Regions from separate parts of the Pseudoalteromonas sp. ABV4_021 genome, predicted to be linked through region 3. Evidence: predicted binding sites of a transcription regulator. Region 3 holds the regulator's gene; each other region holds the start of a gene.
What was found. The regulator sigma-54, encoded in region 3, starts transcription at its own class of promoters, with help from an activator protein. The targets are predictions, from matches to a motif close to GTTGGCACGNNNNTNGNNT.

Region 1 (7,860 bases), 2.0 Mb from region 3:
GCCGTCTAATCCAAGCCTATTTTGCTGATTGAATGCATCCGCCATTGCTAGGCTCAATTGGCCTAACTTGTTTTGTGACGAAATCAGTATTTCCTCACGGTAAGCTAGTAGCCCACCAATTTTTCCTTTTAGTACACTGGTATTGACTTCAAGCGGAATGGCTTTGCCTGAATCCACATCTAATTTTAAATCTTTAAAATTGGGATCAGGATCGCCAGAAAGTGAAAATAAGTTAAACGCGCCATCTTCCATTACAACAGCTTCACCCGTGCCCATAAACACCAGTTTTTCACCATTTGGACCATCAAGTGTTTCAATGTCTATATATTCAGATAGCTCTTTAATTGCCAAATCACGCTGATTGATAGTGCTATTTAGAGCACTGCCATCAGGCCCCGATGTTCCCGAAGCAATTGATAAGTTTAGCTCGCTAATCTTAGTGATAAGTGAATTAGCTTCATTCGCATAGATTTCGAGCTGATCGTTAACGATGGTTTTTTGATCAAAAACGATACCCGATAATCGGTTAAGCTGATCGATGTAACCTTGAGCATTACTAAAAAACAGGGAACGGCTAACATTAGACGATGGTTGGTTTAAACTATCTTGTAACGAGCCAAACAACGAGTTGATGCTCGTTCCGAGACTATTAGACTCTTCAGCAAATAGACTATCTACTCGCGCGGACTCGCTAACAATTTGGTTGTAAAAAGCCGCATTGGAAATATCGCGATTAAGCTGCTCTTGTGCAAAACTATTCACTAAGCGGAAAGTTTGCCCAAGTCCAACTTGATTATCGAACAATGTTCTATGTTCTGTGCGCTCTCGAACATAACCTTCGGTATTGACGTTGGTAATGTTTTTACTGGTAGTTTGCAGTAACTCTGAACTTGCACGTACACCTGAGTTTGCAATATTAAGTAGATTAAAAGACATTAGTTAGTGCCTCCTAAACTTGTTATCGAACTTTTCATCATATCGTTTACATTTATTCCTGAAGCGACAGCGTTAAGTGCTTGCGTAAATTCACTGCGCTTTAGCACATCTTTAATTTTATCTGCATAATTAGGGTCAGTTGCATACCCTGCTTTTTGTAATTCATCGAGATACTGAGATGGGTCTGATGTTGTTTTCAGTGCTGATTGATAGCGTGGGTTTTGCTGTAAAAAGTTAACAAAATCATCAAAACTTTCAGCAATGCTGTTATACGCTCTAAAGTTAGATTGTTTTTTAACAGCAACGCCTTGTTCAAATTCAAGCGACGCTTTAGCAGCTTTATCACCTTGCCATGCGCGGTCAGCTTTAATATTGAAAAAATTATTTGAGCTTTGCCCATCACTTTTAGTAATCACATGTTTTCCCCAGCCTGTTTCAAGCGCAGATTGCGCCAACATAACAGCAGGACTTAACCCTATTTTTTCAGCTGCGCTTTTAGCGTGCTGCCAAAGTTCAGAAACAAACGACTGCTCATTTTCAAAGGCGGTGTCTTCATCTGTTGTATTTATCTGTTCTGGTGAATCTGTATTTGCGGTATTCAATGAAGGCTTTTGCATTGGCGCAATTTGGCTTGATGAAAACAAACTTGCAGGGGTGTATTTTCCTGGCGTGGGTGAAAGTTGCTGAACAATAATATCGGCAAGCCCTAATGCACCACTTTGTGAAAGCTCCATAGAAAGCTGCTGATCGTGCATATCACGATAAAATTTAACGCTGCTTTCATTAAACGGGCTATCTTCGTCTTCAAATGCTTCGTTGGCTTTTCGCATACTTTTAAATAGCATTTGGGTAAAAATAGATTCAAACTGAGCTGCAACTTGCTTAAGCGCCTTTTTATCAGGATCGCCCTGCAGCGCTTCTTGACGTAAAGAATCTAAGTTACTCAAGTCAAAGAAACTTTGTTGATGATTTATGTTGTTACCATCCATAAGTCAGCTCTCATTCAATAAATTGGCTACGAAACACACTGATAAACCATTGCAAAAATCAAGCCAAAGAAATCAAATTAAAGCACTAAACAAAAAAGCCCTGCAATGCAGGGCTCAAGTAACAATCTGTAAACTTAAATCACGATTAGTTGGCCACTTATTGCGCCCGCCTCTTTCAACGCTTCAAGTATTGCCATTAAATCACCTGGCGCCGCGCCGACTTCGTTAATCGCTCGCACGAGATCATCTAAACTCGCACCTGGGTCAAACACAAAGGCGCGGGTATCATCGCGTGCTACATCTATAATGCTTTGCTCGGTAACAACCGTTTGTCCACCAGCAAGCGCGTTGGGTTGATTAACGTTTTGCTGCTCTGCAATCGTGACAGTCAATCCACCATGGGTGATTGCAGCGGGTTCTAAAGTAACATTTTTACCAATCACGATAGTGCCTGTACGCGAATTAACGATAATTTTTGCGCTGTTATCAGCTGGTTCGAATTCAAGATTTTCTAAAGTAGCGAGGTAAGCTACGCGTTGCGCTGGGTCGCGTGGTGCTAACACTTTAACCGACGCTGCATCCATTGCTGTGGCAGTATTTGGGCCTACTAAATCATTAATCGTATCAGATAAGGCTTTTGCGGTAGAAAAATCAGGACGGTGCAGATTAAATGTAATGTGATCACCTTGGTTGAACGGCGATGCGACCGCACGTTCGACAATCGCGCCATTTGGAACGCGCCCTACAGTTGGTGTATTTACTAATACCTTGCTGCCATCAGCACCCTCGGCGCCTAGTCCGCTAACCACCATGCTGCCTTGTGCAATTGCATACACATTGCCATCAACGCCCTTTAGAAAGGTTTGAATTAATGTACCACCGCGCAAGCTTAATGCGCTACCAATTGACGATACGGTAACATCGATTGTTTGACCCGGTTTCACAAACGGCGGTAAATCTGCATGTACAGCTACTGCTGCGACATTCTTAATCTTAGGCTTTAAGTTTGCTGGTAACGTGATACCAAAACTGCTGAGCATGGCTTTAAAACTTTGCTCGGTAAAGCTACTTTTTTCACCTGTGCCAGGCAAACCAACAACTAAACCATAACCAACAAGCTGGTTACTACGTACCCCTTCAACAACAGTCACATCTTTAATGCGTTCTGCTGTTGTTGGGAAACTAAAAAGGCTAAGAAGCGCGATAAAACCAATAGCAAAATTACGCATGCGACCTCCTAAAAAGGGTTTAATGGGCTTAAGAAGAACTGAGCTAACCAGCCTGCTTCTTGTGCATCTGCCAGTGCCCCTTTACCAGAGTACTGAATACGTGCGTTTGCAATACGGGTAGACATCACCATATTGTCAGCACTAACATCCTTCGGACGAACGATGCCTTCTAAACGAATAAATTCTTCACCGGTATTAAGCGTAAGCCACTTTTCACCGCGAATAACTAAATTACCGTTTGGTAATACACGCATCACATTAACTGAAATATTACCGTTTAGACTGTTTGACTGATCTGACTTCGCATCGCCTTTATATGAGCCCTCTGAACCAACACCGTATTGCAACGCATCACCATTGATCGTAACTGCGTTGCCGCCAAATCCTGTAACCGGTGATAGTGCAAAGTCCGTTTCTCGGTCAGTTTCCGTTTTTGCAGTTTTTGACGCTTGAGTTGATTCACTCAGCACAACGGTAATAATGTCACCTTGGCGCAGCGCTTTTTGGTCTGAATAAAGGTCATTTGAGTAATGTATATTATAAAGCGACCCCGTGTTGACCTGCGACACATCGGTATCTTCAGGATACAGCGGCGCATAATACGGATCATCACGTTCGACGAAGCGGTTTGCTGTTGTCACACAACCGCTTAAAAGTGCGCTGCCGATCAATGTTAATAGTAACTTACTCATGCTAACCACCTATTAAAGCTGCTGATTAATGTAACTCAGCATTTCATCAACCGAAGAAATCACTTTTGAATTCATCTCATAAACGCGCTGCGTCTCAATAAGATTTACCAACTCTTCGGTTACATTCACGTTTGATGTTTCAAGAGAGCCCTGCACAATCACACCTAGTCCATCTACACTCGGGTTACCTTGCACTGGTGCACCACTTACAGCGGTTTCTGTGTAGAGGTTTTGACCCATAGGCTCAAGACCTGACGGATTAATAAAATCAGAAATGGTGAGCTGACCAATTACTGCATTGTCTGCTTGTCCTGCGATACGTACTGACACTTCGCCATCTTGCGATACAATAATCTGCTGTGCATCGTCAGGGACGTTCATTTCTGGTTGTAACGGATAACCTGCACCCGATGTTACGATGCGACCTTCTTCATCCGTAGTAAATTGGCCGTTTCGAGTATAGGCAAGACTACCGTCTGGCATCGCAACTTCAAAAAAGCCCTGACCTTGAATCATCCAATCCATCGAGTTATCAGTTGTTAGCATATTTCCTTGTGAGAAATTCTTTTGCGTGGCAACTACTTTAGAACCCGCACCTAACATTAAACCCGATGGCAGTTGCGTATCTTGCGATGAGCGCCCGCCCGGCTGATTAATATTTTGATAAAGCAAATCTTCGAAAATCGCACGGCTTTTTTTGTACCCTACGGTGCTCGCGTTTGCTAAGTTATTTGATATTACAGACGTATCGGTTTGCTGCGCATCGATACCTGTTTTACTGATCCACAATGCAGGATGCATACTAACCTCCAAAAACCATTAATAAATTCGCATAAGAGAACTTTGGCTTTCGTCAATTTTCTCTGCGGTTTTCATCATTTTGACTTGCAACTCAAACTGACGTTGGTGTGAAATCATTCCCACCATCTCATCAACTGGGTTCACATTAGACATTTCTAATGCACCGCTGGTTACTGTCATATTTGGGTCGGTATCCAGTTCCGTCCCATCTTTATTTCTAAACAAGCCATCCAACCCTTTTTCTAAAGGTTGAACACCATACGCACTGACCAACTTTAAACGGTCGATATCTTCAATAAAATTTGCAGGTGCACCTTGCGGCCTAACTTGGATCATGCCGTCTTTGGCGATTTGTACTTTTTCAATCGGCACTGGCAAAATAACAGGACCCGCTTCACCGATTACAGGTAAGCCATTAGCTGTAAATAGCTGCCCTGTTTCACTCATGCGTAAATTGCCTGAACGTGTGTAGGCCTCGTCACCATTTGCATCTTGCACAGCGAGCCAACCGTTTTCACCGACTGCAATATCAAGTTCACGTCCGGTCATAGATAAAGCGCCCGCACTCAAACGTGAACCCGGTCTTTCTTCCATCGCAAACACGCGTGTTGGCAAGCCTTCACCAAAAGCCTGCATAGAACGCGCTTGCTCTAAATCAGCTTTAAACGCAGTGGTTTTTGCATTAGCTAAATTATTAGCTTTGACTGCAATGCCCAGCATATTTTGTTTAGCGCCCGATGCAGCGACATAAAGTAATTTATCCATCGACTCGACCTAAAAATGATCACTAATAGTTAGGTAGAGCAAAAATGATGCCAATCGCAATGATTGAAAATTGACGCGATTAAGAAATAACAAATAGAATAAAAAAGGGCTGAAAAATCAGCCCTATAAAGAAGTGAATTACGCTAACTAAATTAGCGGATCTGTAAGATATTTTGTTGCAGTGTTGAATTAACTTCTAAAGCTCGTGAGTTCGCTTGGAAGTTTCGCTGCGCGGAAATTAAATCAACAAGTTCGTTGGTTAAGTTTACGTTAGATTGCTCAAGCGCACTTGAATTAATCGTACCTAATGTACCCGAACCCGGTTCACCTGCTATTGGCTCGCCTGATGTTAAACTTTCTTTCCACGCTGTATTACCTACCTGAGATAAACCTTGTGAATTAGCAAATCGTACCATAGACACTTGGCTAATATAGGTTGAATCACCGTTACTGTATGACGCAACGATCTTACCATCGGTACCAATATCAATACCTGTTAAACGCCCTACGGTCGCACCATCTTGTTCAAGTGCTTTCACCTCAAAACGACTCGCATACTGAGTAGGTTGTTTATTTGCAGTACCAGCTTCATCACGCCAATTGATATTCACGTCATTCGGGAAAGTTGCACCGTTTGATAAAATGCCAGAGAGGTTACTCGCAGTTAATGAAACTGGGTCAAATGTAGTATTTGGCGCCGTAACTGGTGCTGATGGCAAACCACTTGAATCAAACGTAAATGTTGCGAGCGGACCAGCTGGCGGGTTAGTGCCTGTGCTATCAAATTCCTGACCAGCAAGTGTCGCATGCACATTCCACTCGTTATTCGTACCCGTTTTCACAAAGTAGAACTGCATAATATGCGGCTCACCAAGTGAATCGTATACGGTTGTAGACGTAGATGCGTTAAACGTAGCAGAATCTGTTGGATTAAATGGCGCTACTGTAGGCTGTGTTGCACCTGCATCTAAGTTAAATGAGGTATACACATTATTGGTTGCGCGTGGTGCACCTGATGCATCCGGAATTTGAATCGGCGTTGCCGTACTCAAACTCACCGAAGTTGTATCACCGTTTGCAGGGTCTACGGGGAAACCACGTAAAAAATTACCTTGTGCATCTACAACGAAATTATCTTTGTTCAATTTAAATGCACCAGCACGTGTATAAGTATAGTCTTGCGATGATAATGAATCAGTCATCGCAAAATAGCCTTCGCCGGTAATCGCTAAATCAAGCGCGTTCTGAGTAAACTGTAATGAACCTTGGTTAAACTGTTGTGCAACAACCGTTGTTTGAACACCATCACCATTTTTTGTTTTACCCGAACTAAATACCGACGCAGCATATACATCTGCGAATTCAGCCCGTGACTCTTTAAAACCTGTTGTGTTTACGTTCGCAATATTGTTTGCGGTTACATCGAGATCTTTTTGTGCCGCAGCCAATCCCGTCAATGCAATATTAAAACTCATAATTCACCTCTTAAACTCGCAGCCCTGATTGTTAGGAAACTGCTTACTCGGAGTTATTTATTCAACTTTAATGCCAAGATTAACCTTGAGCGATTTCGACAACATCACTTAAATTAATCGAACCAGCGCCCGTGTTAAGTACTAAGCCATGTGTGCCTTTTAAACTAACACTTGAAATGTTCAAAAACGCACCCGTGGGAAAGCTCATATACTCACCATCTGCGACTCGCCCTTCCGCTGTCATCGCGTAATTGCCAGGTGGCAACGGATTACCGCTTTCATCTTTGCCATCCCATTCAAACTTTGCAGCGCCCGCCGTCTTCGAGCCAATATCTAGCGTGCGAACAACCTCACCCGCTGCATTTTTGATTTTTACGGTAACATCATGAGCGGAGGTATCTAGCGCCACACTACCGGTAGATGTTTTACCATCCCTCAGTTCAAGTACCGTTGATGGCACCAGTGCATCTTTACCAACCAATGTTGATGCTTGTAGTGCAGAATTCGAAGTCATGGTTGAAGCAAAGCTTTCAAAGTTTGCATTCAATTGGCTAATACCATCAGCCATCGAAAAGCTTGTCATTTGCGCAATCATCTGATCGTTATCCGCAGGTTTTGTCGGATCTTGATACGATAACTGTTGCGTTAACAATGCAAAGAAATCTTCTTGTTTTAGCTGATCGTTATCATTTTGTTCAGGAACACCTGTAGGTGTTTTCCATTTAACTGAATCAATAAAACTGTCGTTACTCACGTTTGTTGTCATGATCAGCTCCTATTAGTTTTGACCCATGCGCAGAGTACGAGACAGCATTTGCTTCGCTGCATCAGCTACTTGAACATTGGTTTGGTAATTACGTGATGCCGAAATCATATTCGCCATTTCTTCCACAACATTGACATTCGGCTTATAGATAAAGCCATCTTTATCAGCCAGCGGATGCTCTGGATTGAATTCACGCTTAAGCGGTTT
Region 2 (7,860 bases), 200 kb from region 3:
GACCCTGGTATACCCAAGCCCAAAAATCGAACACTTTAGCCTTAGTAGAACCCTACCAAGACCAATACAGCAACAAAAAGATATTTTCACTAGTAAAACAACAGAACCAATTAACCGTAAGTGTTGATTTAAATTCTACGTCACTCTATGCATCTATGTATCACGACAAATTAAAGTTTAATACTTGGTTATTTTTGATGAATAGCAGCAACAAGATACTCGCATTGCAAGATAGCAAAAGTATTCAACTGGAGGAGCATCAAATTGCGCCATGGCAAACATGGTTAGCCCAATCGGCAACATTAGTTAGATCAACCAATCTAACTAAACTTACTGAAGTCACTGCAAACGATGATAAGTGGTACATGAGTGCAACACACATTGAGCCTCAGACAAAACAAGGAGTTATGCTAGTTGCTGCAACAAAAGCCGAGTATATTTTGCAGCCAATTTACAACCAACTTTATGTTTGGTTACTTGTCGTTCTGAGCGTCAGCTTAATTCTAATTCCTATCAGTTACCTCCTCGCTCGATTAATGACCCGCCCTATTCGGCAACTTGAAAATTATGCCTCGCAATTAGCAAATTTCGAAACTCCGAAGCCTTTCTCTAATTATATAAAAGTCGAAGAAATTGAGGATTTGAAAATAAGCTTAAAGCACCTATATGGCAATCTGAATGAGTTTTTTAGTTTGCTTGCTACTTTGTCAAAAGAAAACGACCTGCAGCGGCTTATCGACAAAATAGCAAGCCAATCAGCTAATATGATGGTTGCACAAGGGTGCTTAATACTACTTACACAAAACAATAAATTGTGCGCAGAACTACTCTGTTTTGATGGCCAAAAATACGATACAAATACACTCGCTCAAATTAACTGGCAAAAACTATATCAACTTGATGAAGTCAGCAAAACCAGCGCTCTACCCAACGATTTAAAGACGTTATTATCGCAAAGCGATAATGCGCTTTATCAGCTACTTGTTCCACTTAAAAACAGAGAGCAACAAGTAATTGGGTTACAAATTTATTTGTATCCAAATTCCACAGAAAAACAAACCATCAGCTTAAAATTAGCAGAACAAGTAGCTACATTTTTTGGTGTAGCAATCGAAGGTAGGAAGCTAGTTAACAAACAAGAAAAACTACTTGATTCCTTTATTCACGTTATTGCAGGTGCAATAGACACTAAGTCACACTATACAGGTAAGCATTGCCAGCGCGTACCTGAGCTAGCAACAGCATTAGCTACGCACGCTGGTAACTCGCAGCTATTTCCTCAATTTGAGTTTAATGATGGTGCAAAACGTCAACTTTCTATTGCCGCTTGGCTACATGACTGTGGCAAAGTAACAACACCCGAGTATATTGTTGATAAAGCAACGCGTCTTGAGACTATCTATAACCGAATTCACGAAATAAGAACGCGTTTTGAGGTTGTAAAACGTGATTTAGAAATTGCTGCGTTAAAGCAGCAACTAGCTAGCGTAGACAAAGACCAAATTGAAGCCCAATTGCAGCAACAAATAAATCAGCTAGAACAAGATTTTGCCCATGTTGCATACTGCAACACAGCCGAATTTGTTTCTGACAGTGACATCACTAAACTCGAAAAAATATCACAACGTATGTGGCGACCTTATTTTGACGAACGTCTTGGTCTGTCGCAAGAAGAGCTTACCCGCTATGACTCAACCCAACTAACTCAGGATATCGGACTGCTCGTGAATAAAACAAGTCATTTGCTAGCAGATCAGAACCTAAATTGTGACAAGCAAAAATATACCTTAGTACAGCCTGCTTTGAGAAATAACTTGGGTGAACTTTATAACTTGAGTATTCGGTCAGGAACAATTAATAACGAAGAGCGCTACGCGATTAATCACCATATTGTGCAAACAATAGAAATCCTTGAAAAGCTCCCGTTCCCGAAGCACTTAAATCGAGTACCTGAAATAGCCGGAGCACACCACGAAAAGCTCAATGGACAAGGTTATCCTAAAGGCTTGTCGGGTGAAGCGATTAGCTTTGAAGCCAGAATCTTGGCCATTGCCGATATTTTTGAAGCATTAACGTCGTCAGATCGTCCCTATAAACAAGCCAAAACCCTTACTCAAGCGCTTGAAATTATGCAAAAGTTGGCCGCAAATGAAGAATTAGATCAAACCTTATTAAACTTTTTCATTTCAGAAAAAATTCCCGAAAAATACGCTGAGCAATATCTAAAACCTGAACAAATGAACTAGTACGAATAAAAAGGGAGCCTAGGCTCCCTTACATTGATGACTGACGCTTTAATCTAAATTCAACATCCTTAATTTAGATTGATGATTTTTTCGTTTCCACTTTAAATACATCGTAATTTGCAAGTGCCGGAATACGTGCTTGTAACTCATCCTCTTGCATTGCTAGGTCTTTAAAGTCAAAACACATTTGGTCGGCTCTTTGCTCAATATTCTTCGCTTGTAGCTCAACTTTTTCTTCAATTTGCTCGCCCATACGTTCCATGCGCTGCTCAAACTCGCTCATATCGCCGCCAGAACTTAACATTTCGCTACCTAGCGTAATCAGCAAGCTGCCAATGGATTCCATAATCATTTCTTCCATTGCTTGTTCCATCTGCTGATCGAACTTACTATCGAATGTGTCGCCAATGTTATCGAAACGACCCTGATCCATTATGAATGTGCCGCCGTCATAAAATGCCGCATGAATTTCATCGCCAATCTCTGACATCATTTGTTCCATTGTAGCCATATTTTTTAAGCCAAATGCATTGCCCACTTCGCTTAGGGCAACACCTGCTAACGCGACACCTTCCATCGCAATCTCAGCCACTTGTGGAACCTGACCGCGCACATCGCTAGAGTAACGGGCAAGTAATGTTTGATCCGCTGCAGAGAGTGACTGCGCCTCACCATTAATCTGCAAGTTACCATCTTGGTCAATAACCACTTCTCCTGACTCGGCTTTGATATTAACCGTATCAGGCGTAATCGCTAAGGTGTTATTAAATTCTAAATTGCAGCTATCCGACGAAAAGCTCATATTGCTGTCGTGACCATCTTGATGTGCTACTGCATTTGTTGATAAGCCAATACACGCTGCCACTGCTGTTGTTAAAAGTAATTTTTTCATAGTGATTCCCGTATCTTTTGCGTTTTAATTTTTTCTCTCGTTGATTTAGCTATATCAAGGTCAGTGCCAAATTTAAAAAACAATTAAAATACAAATAGATAACTATTTTTCATGACTTTAAAAGTTTCTATAAAAGCATGTAAAAACTAAAAAATAGTAAATTTAACCATATGATTTGTGTATTTGACCAAGTAATTTGAAATATATTTACTTGCGCAAAATACAATAATGGTTATTACTGTTTATGAGTGCTTAAACATTTAATGTTGAGGGTGATCATGAAAGACAATTACCAAAACATAAACAATCAAGAGCCGCTAAATAGCGATTTAGAAAACAACCAAGAAAACGAACATAAACGCGAAGTTAAAAAACGTTTAGAAGATATTTTAGAAAGAAAGCGATTACGAAAATCCATTGGCATGGATGACACCCACAATTACTGGGATGAGCTATAACAGCATTTCGCGCCATTGTTCAAAAAATAATTAGCCACTGTTGATGCTTTATGTGGCGGGCATTGCACAACCCTAATTCCAAACTTAGTCACACAAAATAATAAAAATCAGCCAATACAAATTAATCCATAAAAGTAGAGCTTGTTGAGCTTTGTGGTCTAAACTCTGTTCAAATTCAAAGCTTTTTGATATCGGCGTTGCTTTGTAGGCCAGCGGACTAAATCAATAAGCAACAACAAAGAACAAAACGCTTTAGTTAACCTGAACGAATTCACCTAAATTTAGGTTAGCTGTGTTCGTTTAACTGCGACATTAAATCACCGAGCAGTGCTTTTAGTTGGGCCGCCTTATCAAGATCTAACCCTACTTTATCTACCAGTTGTGAAGGTAGGCACGAAAGCGACTGCTGTAGGGAGTTACCGTAATCAGTTAAATAAATACGTACTTTTCGCTCATCCCAATCATCACGCCTGCGCTCAATTAAGTTATTGTCGGCCATACGCTTTAAAATAGGCGTTAATGTATTATTGTTTAAAATTGCCTGCTGCCCAATTTCACCTACAGTCACGCCATCTTGCTGCCATAAAATCAGTAAAATAACGTACTGCGGATACGTTAGTTTGTATTTGTCCAACTCAGGCTGATAAAGCCGCGTCACTAAGCGTGACGCCGCATAAATTGGAAAGCAAAGTTGATTTTCTAACAGTTGCTCAGGCTTACTTGTCATACTATTGCGCCAGCGCTTTTTCGATATAGCTAGCAAGCGCATCCGGTTTTGTTGTAGGCGCAAAACGCTTAACTGGTTTGCCATCTCGGCCAATTAAAAACTTAGTAAAGTTCCACTTAATTTTATTGCCTAAAATACCCGACAATTCAGTGCGTAAATACTTATAAAGTGGGTGGCTATTTTCACCATTTACATCGATTTTCTCTGTCATAGTGAAATCAACGCCATAGTTAATTAAACATTCGCCCTGAATTTGTTCTGGCGAGCCTGGTTCTTGTTGGCCAAACTGGTTACATGGGCAACCAATAATAACTAAACCTTGGTCGCTATACTTTTTGTGTAACGCTTGAAGACCTTCATATTGTGGTGTTAATCCACACTTACTCGCAGTATTTACAACTAATACGACTTTGCCTGCAAAATCTGCAAAGTCGATATTCTGACCTTGCAAACTGTTAATACTAAATTGATAAAATGGTGCCATTAGCTTTCTCCTCTATTGCAGTCAAATATATCGTGCGCGATATAATCGCACAATAATAGTTCAAAAATTGAAATAAATCCCGGTCATCTCGATTTAAACTCTTCAATTAAAAAATCGATTAATAAACGTACTCTTAAGGGCATTAGATCACGGTTGGGGTAAACCAGCCAAGAGGCGTTATCAGCAACTTGATATGAGTCTAATAAGCTTACTAATTTGCCACTTTCAATATAGTCACCAACAATATCATACGCTAGATGAGCAATGCCCAAGCCAGATAAACACGCTTGCAGCAGCGCTTCTCCATTATTGCTGCGCCAACGTCCAGCCACCTTAAACTCTTTAATATTGTCGCCCATATTAAAGCGCCAACGGTTAGTAACCGCTATTAAACAATTATGCTCTATCAATTGCTCTGGATGGCTTGGTGCAGGAAACTTTGCTAAGTACTCAGGCGATGCAACTAAAGTCATAACACGTGTTGAAAGAGGCCGTGCAATCAAATTAGAGTCTGCCATTCGGCCAAATCGAATCGCTAAATCAACGCCTTCGGCAATCAAATCTACATTGCGGTTATTAAAATCCATGGTAATCGACACTTGTGAATACCGCTGACAAAACTGCGCGAGCTTTGGTGCTATTTGCTTGGAGGCAAAATCGCCGGCACACGAGATTTTAATTTTGCCCTTCGGTTCTTGTTGTTCACCTTGCAGCGCAAGGTTAGCCTCTTCCATTGCAGATTGAATCGAGTGTAATGAGGCTGCATATTGCTGCCCTGCTTCAGTTAAATTAAGCGAACGCGTTGTGCGTTTTAAAAGCGCAACACCCAATCTCGACTCTAACTGCGAGACGCTACGGCTAATATGTGATGTTGACACATCAAGCACTTTAGCGGCTTGAGTAAAGCTACCACTGTCCACTACAGCCAAAAATTCGTTGATCCCTTGCCAGTTCATACCGAGCACCTATGCAAAAATAAAAATTAAAACACAATTATTATTGCATACATGCAAAAGTGATTTGTCAACGGTGGGGATTTTCCCAACTCAGAAAAACGTTAGACTGGCTTTAATTACCGTACCTAATTGAGGCAATGCAATGGAATTTAGTTTTGTAAATCCAACTAAAATTATTTTTGGCCAAGGCCAAATCGCAAGTATTCAACACGAGATCCCACAGTCAGCAAAAGTACTGGTTATTTATGGCGGTGGCAGTATCAAACAAAATGGTATTTACCAGCAGGTAACCGATGCCCTGAGTGAACACCAAGTTTTTGAGTTTTCGGGTATTGAGCCAAACCCGAGTTATGAAACCGCAATGCGTGCAGTTGCACAAATAAAAGAGCACAACATCGATTATTTACTTGCGGTAGGCGGTGGCTCCGTTATTGATGGCACAAAGTTTATTGCTGCTGCGGCCAAGTTCGATGGTGAACCATGGGATATTTTAGCAAAAGCAGCAGAAGTAACAGACGCCCTGCCAATTGGTGTTGTACTTACCTTACCTGCTACAGGCTCGGAATCAAATAGCTATTCAGTTGTATCTAAGCTCGACACCAACGACAAGCTGCCGTTCGCGAGTGAAAAAGTACAACCAAAGTTTGCTGTACTTGATGCACAAGTAACAAAAACATTACCTGAAAGACAATTAGCGAACGGTATCGTTGACGCATTTGTGCACGTTATGGAGCAATACTTAACATTTGACCATGGTGCCAAAGTGCAAGATCGTTTTGCTGAAGGCTTATTGCATACGCTAATTGAAGATGGTCCACGTGTGTTCGCAGAACCAGATAACATGATGGTTCGAGAAAACCTAATGTGGTCGGCAACTATGGCGCTAAATGGGCTAATTGGTGCAGGTGTACCACAAGACTGGTCTACACATATGCTTGGCCATGAAGTAACTGCATTATACGGCTTAGATCACGCGCAAACTCTCGCGATTGTGCTGCCACGCATGATAAATGCGATGCGCCAACAAAAAGAAGCGAAGTTATTGCAGTATGCTGAACGCATTTGGGGTATTACAGAGCAAGATAAAAACTTAGCTATTGACCGAGCGATTGAAAAAACCGAGGCGTTTTTCCACTCGGTAAACATGCCAACGCGTTTAAGCGATTACCAGTTAGATGAAAAAGTAGCTGATGCTGTCGTTGAACAGCTTGAACGTCACGGTATGACTGAGCTTGGTGAAAGCCAACAAGTAACACTTGATATAAGCCGCGCAGTATTAAAGGCATCGGTTTAAGCGCCCACTGCTAAACTCTAACTGCTTTAAAGCAGTTAGAGTTTCAGTAAAAAGAACACCACCAAACTCACCACGGTAGTGACATATAAATTCTTAAAGCGATATGCCAGTAAAACGGCAACACCTGCTGCGATTAAATACGGATTATCGAGCGAAATAGCCAACTCCCCCTTTTGTACAAATACAATCGGTACCCAAATCGCAGTAAGCACACACGGCGCGCTAAAACTTAAAAAACGCTGCATTTTAGGCCCTATGCTAAAGGGCAAACGCTTAGATAAAAATAAAAAACGCGTTGTGAATGTGATGCATGCCATCAAAAAAATAATCTCTAGCATTTTGCACCTCGCCTGCTTTCAAGCACATAACCCACACTCATGCCAAGCAGTGCGGCGAAAATAAGTCCAAGTTCAAATTGCCAAAGTTTAAAAATAACAATACTGATAGCCGAGGTTAAACACGCTATTAAAACTGGCCAATTGTTGATACTTGGGATCACCAAGGCGATAAAAATTGAGGCGATCGCGAAGTCTAACCCAAGCTGAGTTAGGTCTGGCAGTAACGCCCCTGCAACAACACCTATAAGTGTCCAAATATTCCAAGCGATATAAAAGCTGCCGCCCGCAACTAAGGCGTAAATTAGCCTTACTTTCCCTTGATATGCCCTATGGTGATGTGAAAAAGCAAAAAGTTCATCCGTTAGTAAAAACCCCAAGCCTAAACGCCACTTAAGCGGCTTATCAATTAAACGATGGCGCACACTTAAGCCATACAAAAAGTGGCGAGCACTAATAATAAAAGTA
Region 3 (7,860 bases):
AATTGTTGCAAATGTGGCAGTAAAAATTGCTGAGGTTGTGTTAAATCGCTAACTGACTGTAATGTGTTATCTATTAATAGCCACCTAACATCCTCAAGCTGCCTGACGGTGCATGTGCCTATTGGCGTTTTTCTTAAGCAAACGAGGGTGCCAAGCATGTTTGCGTTATTTACAAAATCAATAGATACCACATTAAGCCCTTGTAAACGCGTTCAATATTAAGCTTAGGCTAATACCAAAGTGTTTACCATCGAGTGATTTTATATTGTGCATTTTTAGGTTAATCTGTTGCCAATTAAAATTATAAGGAGTCGCTATGTTACAAGTTACGACACCCCAAAGTAGTCAAGATTGGCAGGATTATTATCAACTTAGATGGCAGGTGCTACGCGCCCCTTGGCAGCAGCCTCGAGGTTCTGAGCAAGATGAGTTCGAGCAAGAAGCGGAACATCGTTTTATTAAAAATGAGCAAGGGCAAGTGCTAGGCGTTGCACGTTTGCATTGGAATACCGGTGAACAAGCGCAAGTGCGTTATATGGCGGTGAATAAAGATCATCGTGGTCATCACCTTGGCAGCCGTTTATTACATGAACTAGAAAAGCTTGCATGGCAGCAAGGCGCTAAAGAATTACTCTTGTTTGCTCGTGACAGAGCGGTCGATTTTTATAAGCGTCACGGTTATGTGGTCGTTGAAAAAGCGCACTTGATGTACGGCGATATTCAACATTGGAAAATGGTTAAAGTATGCCCGTCATGTCCTGGCTGGTTCCGTCGCCCTGAATGGACTAAGGTGCTGCAAAATACGTGGCGTGAGGATATTCCAATCAGCGATGCTATGGGCATTAAGGTTGAGAGTTATACTGATTGGCAATTTACTACGAGCGCTGAATTTAGTGCTAATCAAAACCTTCACGGTACAATGTTTGCCGGTTCTATTTATAGCCTTGCTACTTTAACAGGTTGGGGAGCAACTTATTTACATTTGAAAGAGATCGGAAGCGACGCTGCAATTGTGCTATCTGATGCAAGCATTAAATATCTCAAACCGTTAAAACAAGATCCTATCGGCAATGTTGATTTACATAAATGCTCAGGTGATCTTTCTAGCTTAGAGCAAGGTGAAAAAGCAGTTTACACAGTGCCAGTGCAAATTTTTGACGGTGAGCAACTGGTTGCTGAGTTTGTTGGCGAGTATACCTTACTGCCAAAGAAGTAGAACTAAGGTGATATAAGCGTAAGTGCTTATATCACGGTAGCAGGAAGTAGGTTGCAGTGCCAAGGAAGGCAAAAATACCTACTACATCTGTTACTGTTGTTAGAATTACCCCGCCAGCGAGTGCTGGGTCGATATCTAACTTCTTTAAGATAAGCGGAATTGTTACCCCGGCACAACCTGCGGCAAATAAATTCATAAACATCGCAAAGGCAATCACTAAACCGAGCGTGAAGTCCCACTGCCAAAGCGCTACTACCGAAGCAATTAACACTGCCCAAATCACACCATTGAGCATACCAATCGCTATTTCTTTACCAATTAGCCAACGCTGGTTGGCATCGTTAATGTGGCCAACAGCCATCCCGCGAATAACTAAGGTGAGCGTTTGGCTACCGGCAATCCCCCCCATTGAAGGCACAATGCCGTTAAGTACAGCTAAAATCGGTAATATACCTAACGTTGATTCGAAAAAACCTGCCACAAATGCAGCGAGGATAGCAGTAATTAAGTTTACGCCAAGCCACACCGAGCGGCGCTTGGTACTTTTTACAACGGGCGCGAAGGTGTCTTCTTCGTCATCAAGACCCGCCATACTCATCATACTGTGTTCGGCTTCTTCACGAATTACATCAACAATGTCATCGATGGTTATACGGCCAAGTAATTGGCTGTCTTCGTCGATAACTGGGGCTGAAATCCAGTTATGACGTTCGAATAATTGAGCAACTTCTGACTCACCCATGCTAACAGGGATGGCTTCAGATTCATTATCCATAACTTCACGTACAGTGAGTAACGGACTTTTTGTCAATAATGTCGCAAGCTGAATATCGCCTAAAAACTTGTTTTCTTTATCGACAACATAAAGCTCATCGGTACCTTCTGGTAATTCGCCTTTTAAGCGTAAATAACGCAAAACTACGTCAAGCGTGACATCAGGGCGAATCGTGATGGTATCGGTACTCATTAGAGCACCTGCGGTTTCTTCCTCATAAGATAAAACAAATGTCGCTCGCTCTTGATCTGTTTTATCCATTGAGCCCAATACTTCTTGGTATACGGTATCGGGTAAGCTACGTAACACTTCTGCAAGGTCATCATCATCCATTTCTTCCGTTGCAGCGGCAATTAGCGCAGGATCCATTTGCGCGATAATACCGTTACGCACATCTTCAGAAAGCTCTTCTAGGGTTTCACCTTGCAGATCAGGGTCAACCAATTGCCATAAAACAGTACGGCTTTTATGCGGTGAAGACTCCAACAATAAAGCAATATCACACGGTGGCATATGTGCTAACATGCGTCGAACATGCACAAACATGCCGCTACTTAGGGCTTTTGTAACCTCATGTAGTTGTGTTTGTGAGTAGTCTTGTTCTAGCGCTTCTGGCATGTTCACCCTATTATTTATTGAAGGTTGGAGTGAATGATTGCAACTCTTTGATTTATTAGAGTTAACTTACGTCTAATTTATTGTAGCATTATTGCAGAAAAATGTTTTAACTAAGTTAGCTGTTTATTCGCCTTCGTTAAACTTAGCTTGAATTAAATCGCCTATGGCAAGTAACGCTTGCTCTTGGTCTGGCCCCTCACAACGCACTAACACCTCTTTACCTTGCGAGCTTTCTAATAGCATTAAGCCCAATACACTATCAGCTTCAGCCGTTTTGCTACCTTGGGATAAACTAATTTTTGCATCAAATGCCATTGCGAGTTTTGCAAGTTGGGTTGCAGCGCGAGCATGCAGCCCTAACTTGTTTTCGATTAAAAAACGTTTTTCAACTGGCATAGTAGTCACTTCTGCTTATTTGCTTACTTGCTCACGATGGTGTGCTTTTACGTTTTTATGGTGTTTGGCGAAGCTATCAGCCAGTGTTTGCGCTAAATAAACTGAACGGTGTTGGCCGCCAGTACAACCAATTGCAACGGTTAAATAGCTACGGTTATTACGCTCTAAATGTGGTAACCAAGTTTCAATAAAGGTTTGCACTTGCCATGCAAATTTATGAACCACAGGCTGGCTAGAAAGGAAGTCGATCACTGGTTTGTCTAATCCTGTTAATGGCTTAAGTGCTGGTTCCCAATGCGGGTTAGGTAAAAAGCGGGCGTCAAAAACATAGTCAGCATGTTTTGGAATACCGTGCTTATAACCGAATGACTCAAACGTGATAATTAACTGATTTGATTTTTTACCGAGTACTTTCTCTCTTATGCTATCGGCAAGTTGGTGAACACTTAAGCCTGTTGTATCGATAAAAATATCTGCTTGCGAGGCGATAGGATCGAGCAGTTTTTTCTCCGCTTCAATTGCTTCTTCTAGGGAGATATTATTCAGTGATAACGGATGCAAGCGGCGCGTTTCTGAAAAGCGCTTAATTAGCGTGCTATCATCACTATCAAGGTAAAATAAGGTTGGCGTTGCAAAACCAGGTAAATAGTCGAGTACTTCTTCTATTTCCTCTGGCTCTTTAGTCATATTGCGAGCATCAACACTCACTGCAATTTTATCGTATTTATCTGAAACTGAGCGGATCAACGAAGGCAATAAATTAACAGGAATATTGTCGACAACATAATACCCGAGATCTTCTAATACTCTGAGTGCGACTGTTTTTCCTGAACCAGAACGACCACTGACTAAAATAAGTTGCACTTACATCTCCCTTAGTTAACTCGCCTCACTACTAATGATTTGATATAGCTGATGATTATTTTCAGCGTGACGTAGTTGACGGCAAAACTGCTTATCTTTTAGTTTATCAGCGATGGTGGCTAAAGTCTGCAAATGTTGCTGGCACTTTTGTTCTGGTATGAGCAGTACGATAAAAATATCAACATCTTTATCGTCAATAGCATCAAAGGGAATAGGTGACTGATTTACAATTAAAAAGCCAATGGTATTTTGTAGGCCATCAATGCGGCCATGAGGAATGGCGAGGCCTTTACCAATACCCGTGCTACCTAGTTTTTCGCGTTGCAGCAAGGCTTCAAGAAACTCTTGAGAAGTAATATCAGGTGCTTGCTGATGGGCAAGGTCGCTAATAAATTCAAACAGTCTTTTTTTGCTATTAAAAAGGACCGCGGTTTTAGCGCAGTCCTCAGCAATAATATCGGTTAATTTCATTTTAGTGGCGAGAAAGTTTCTCTTTGTGCTTAATTACTTGACGGTCTAGTTTATCGACCAAACCATCGATTGCTGCATACATATCTTGTTGTGCTTCAGATGCGAACAGTTCACCGCCATTAACGTGCATCGTTGCTTCTGCTTTTTGTGATAACTTTTCAACATCTAGAATAACGTGCACGTTATTTATGTGATCAAAATGCCTCTCTAGTTTTGCAAATTTGTTAGTGACATAGTCTCTTAAAGAATCAGTAATTTCTACGTGACGACCTGTTAAGTTTAATTGCATAAGCATTTTCCTTCTATTTGGTCTAGATCAGGCTCTTGCGCTGATTAGACGGTGGTATGGATAGCGACTCACGGTATTTTGCGATAGTGCGTCGCGCCACTTTAATTCCTTGTTCTGCTAGTAAATCGGTAATCTTGCTATCGCTTAATGGCTTAGCAGGATTTTCCGCCGCAACTAGCTTTTTGATCAGTGCTCGAATCGCGGTAGATGAACACTCACCCCCATTTTCCGTGCTAACGTGGCTTGAAAAAAAGTATTTAAGCTCGTAAATGCCACGTGGTGTATGCATGTATTTTTGCGTTGTTACACGCGAGATAGTCGATTCATGCATCTCGACCATTTCGGCAACGTCGTTTAAAACCATAGGCTTCATTGCTTCGTCACCATATTCAAAGAATGCCTGTTGTTGTTCAACAATGCAATTGGCTACTTTTAATAAAGTATCATTGCGACTTTCTAAGCTTTTAATAAACCATTTAGCCTCTTGCAAATGGTTGCGAATAAACTGGCTGTCAGTGCTTGATTTCATTGAGCGAGTAAGCGCAGCATATTGTTCATTCACGCGGATCTTTGGCATGCTATCGTTGTTTAAATCAACGCGCCAGCGTCCTTTAATTTTCTTTACTGAAACATCAGGAACAACATACTCTGGCTCTTCATGAATGATGCTTTCAGCTGGCTTTGGATTAAGGCTATGTATTAATGTTAAGACTTCTTTTAACTCAGGTTCTTTGAGTTTGGTCTTCTTCATTATGGTACGATAGTCTCTTAACCCCAAAAGTTCCATATGGTTTGAGATTACGCTCTTTGTTTCATTTAGCCAAGGGGTATTTTTGTCGTACTGATTGAGCTGGATCAATAAACATTCTTGTAACGAACGGGCAGCAATACCAACAGGATCAAAGAGTTGAACTCGTTTAAGCACAGCTTCAATTTCATCTAGTTCAATTTGCTCTTGGTCGTCAGATTGCTGTACCGCTTCTAAAATTTCTTCGCTACTTTGTGTTAAATAACCTGAATCGTCTACCGCTTCAACAATAGTGGTTGCGATCATCTCGTCGGTGTCGCTGAACGGCGTTAAGCGTAATTGCCACATTAAGTAATCTTGCAATGACTCGCTGGTTGAGCCTTGATATACAGTATCGTTATCAGGAGCTGGGGCGTTACTGACAGAAACAGGTGCGGCGCTGATATAATCATCCCACGACACATCCATAGCTAAATCGTCAGAGATATTCTCGTTGCTAAGTGCGTCGCTTGATTCAATTTCACTTTGGCTTGGCGCTGCTTCAACATCATCGCCGTTTAATGATTCGTCTTTGTTTGACTCAGTGTTTTCGTTGTTTTGTTTATCGTCACTGTAGTCAATGTCTTCTTCAAGTAAAGGATTGGCGTCAAGCGCTTCTTGAATTTCTTGCTGCAAATCTAACGTGCTCAGTTGCAGCAGGCGAATAGCCTGTTGCAATTGTGGAGTCATTGTTAGTTGCTGCCCAAGGCGAAGCTGTAAAGATTGCTTCATGTAGTTATTCTAATCCTTCTTTCGATTTCAAGCCGCTAGTTAACAATTCAATTCCAAATTCAAGGCCTATAACTATTACTATAGTCTGAATTGTTCACCTAGGTACACATCGCGTACTTTTTGGTTGTTTAAAACGTCTTCGGCCGTGCCTGATGCGATTAATTCGCCGTGAGAAACAATGTAGGCTTTCTCACATACATCTAAGGTTTCACGCACATTGTGGTCCGTTATTAATACGCCAATACCGCGATTTTTCAAATGCTCAATTATTTTCTTTATATCTATCACTGAAATAGGATCAACACCAGCAAAAGGTTCATCTAACAGGATAAATTTGGGGTTTGCGGCTAATGCGCGCGCAATTTCCACACGACGACGTTCACCGCCCGACAATGCCATACCCTGTGAATCTCGGATATGGCCAATGTTAAATTCTTCTAATAAATCATCGAGCGCTTCTTCGCGTTGCACACGATTAAGTTCTTTGCGTGTCTCTAGAATCGCCATGATGTTTTGATACACAGTAAGCTTTCTAAAAATCGACGATTCTTGCGGTAAATAGCCGATGCCTAAACGGGCGCGACTATGCATTGGTTGCAGTGTAATGTCATTATCATCAATGCGAATAACGCCATTGTCGCTCGGTACTAAACCAACAATCATGTAAAAGGTCGTTGTTTTACCGGCACCGTTAGGGCCAAGTAAACCAACAATACTGCCAGCTTTCACTTCTAAACCAACATTTTTTACCACTTGGCGTGATTTGTAACTTTTAGCCAGCTTTTCGGCAATTAATGTGCTCATTGTCCGCCTTGTTCATTTTGCGTATTGATGATGGTTTTTACTTGGTTAGTTGAGTTTTCAGCTTTTTTAGAGGTCACCGTTTCAGCTGCGCGATCATATATGATGGTATCTGCTGACATCATGTCGCCATTTTGTTGAAATTTAGCGCTACCAGACATTGTAAATAATGATTTAGCCACGTCGTAAGTGACTTTTTTAGCACTTGCGACAATGATTGACCCATCTTCTTGTTCAGCACTAAATTTTACCGGATCACCACTGGCAATAAGTAATTGCTGGTTATCACCTAACTCAGCTCGTTTATGTGCTTCAAGGTAATCGGCGGTGATGGTCATATTGCCATGCTTAATTTGTACATTATGGCGAAAAATACCGACATTTTCTTTTAAGCGAGCAGCTTGCTCATCGGCGTCAATCTCAAGTGGATGCTTAAGTTTGATCTGCTCAGCGATAGCGTGTCCACTTGTGATACACAAAGTGAAAGCTAGTCCAGCGATTGACAGTAAATTCGTCATGTTATTGGTCATAATAAGTGGTCTTTGTATGGTTTATTAACTTAATAACTTGCTCTTCTAAATTAGCATTGAGGCCTTGTCCTTTAATTTCAAGTCCCGGACCTGTCATTTTTACTTCGGATTGAGAAGTCATTAGTTTGCTATTAATTAAATATTCTACACTTGCCGCTTCAATTGTATTGAGCATGATATTTGGCGTTAGACTTTTGGCAATAACGTTTTGTTCCAAAATGAGCTTTTCGTTATTGTAGAGCGTGGCCTCATCGGCTGTGAGCTGCCACACACCTTGTTCTGAAAAAATAGTAAATTGTGGTTTTTCAAAGTGGGTAAAACCTAAATCTTGATACATCGACATTTTTCGCGCCATTACTTTATGGCTAACAGTACCAGATT

Region 1: the regulator sigma-54 is predicted to act here: its motif matches at 1,975-1,993, upstream of flgJ (flagellar assembly peptidoglycan hydrolase FlgJ).
Region 2: the regulator sigma-54 is predicted to act here: its motif matches at 3,191-3,209, upstream of ACXAFE_RS13955 (YggN family protein).

Annotation. Positions count from the first base shown of each region.
Region 1 covers NZ_JBSWVB010000001.1:798,938-806,797, reverse strand. Annotated here, with positions in the region: gene ACXAFE_RS03780 (FlgK family flagellar hook-associated protein) at 1-936, opposite strand, end outside; gene flgJ (flagellar assembly peptidoglycan hydrolase FlgJ) at 936-1,925, opposite strand; gene ACXAFE_RS03770 (flagellar basal body P-ring protein FlgI) at 2,060-3,154, opposite strand; gene flgH (flagellar basal body L-ring protein FlgH) at 3,163-3,846, opposite strand; gene flgG (flagellar basal-body rod protein FlgG) at 3,859-4,647, opposite strand; gene ACXAFE_RS03755 (flagellar basal body rod protein FlgF) at 4,666-5,412, opposite strand; gene flgE (flagellar hook protein FlgE) at 5,565-6,887, opposite strand; gene ACXAFE_RS03745 (flagellar hook assembly protein FlgD) at 6,967-7,653, opposite strand; gene flgC (flagellar basal body rod protein FlgC) at 7,666-7,860, opposite strand, start outside.
Region 2 covers NZ_JBSWVB010000001.1:3,013,724-3,021,583, forward strand. Annotated here, with positions in the region: gene ACXAFE_RS13950 (HD domain-containing phosphohydrolase) at 1-2,246, shown strand, start outside; gene ACXAFE_RS13955 (YggN family protein) at 2,320-3,138, opposite strand; gene ACXAFE_RS13960 (PA3496 family putative envelope integrity protein) at 3,417-3,596, shown strand; gene ACXAFE_RS13965 (MarR family winged helix-turn-helix transcriptional regulator) at 3,883-4,323, opposite strand; gene ACXAFE_RS13970 (glutathione peroxidase) at 4,325-4,807, opposite strand; gene ACXAFE_RS13975 (LysR family transcriptional regulator) at 4,891-5,763, opposite strand; gene ACXAFE_RS13980 (iron-containing alcohol dehydrogenase) at 5,906-7,057, shown strand; gene ACXAFE_RS13985 (AzlD domain-containing protein) at 7,093-7,395, opposite strand; gene ACXAFE_RS13990 (AzlC family ABC transporter permease) at 7,389-7,860, opposite strand, start outside.
Region 3 covers NZ_JBSWVB010000001.1:2,810,144-2,818,003, reverse strand. Annotated here, with positions in the region: gene ACXAFE_RS13055 (polyamine aminopropyltransferase) at 1-191, opposite strand, end outside; gene ACXAFE_RS13050 (bifunctional GNAT family N-acetyltransferase/hotdog fold thioesterase) at 317-1,216, shown strand; gene mgtE (magnesium transporter) at 1,248-2,609, opposite strand; gene ACXAFE_RS13040 (HPr family phosphocarrier protein) at 2,733-3,005, opposite strand; gene rapZ (RNase adapter RapZ) at 3,021-3,869, opposite strand; gene ptsN (PTS IIA-like nitrogen regulatory protein PtsN) at 3,885-4,340, opposite strand; gene hpf (ribosome hibernation promoting factor) at 4,342-4,629, opposite strand; gene ACXAFE_RS13020 (RNA polymerase factor sigma-54) at 4,652-6,148, opposite strand; gene lptB (LPS export ABC transporter ATP-binding protein) at 6,227-6,952, opposite strand; gene lptA (lipopolysaccharide transport periplasmic protein LptA) at 6,949-7,467, opposite strand; gene lptC (LPS export ABC transporter periplasmic protein LptC) at 7,469-7,860, opposite strand, start outside.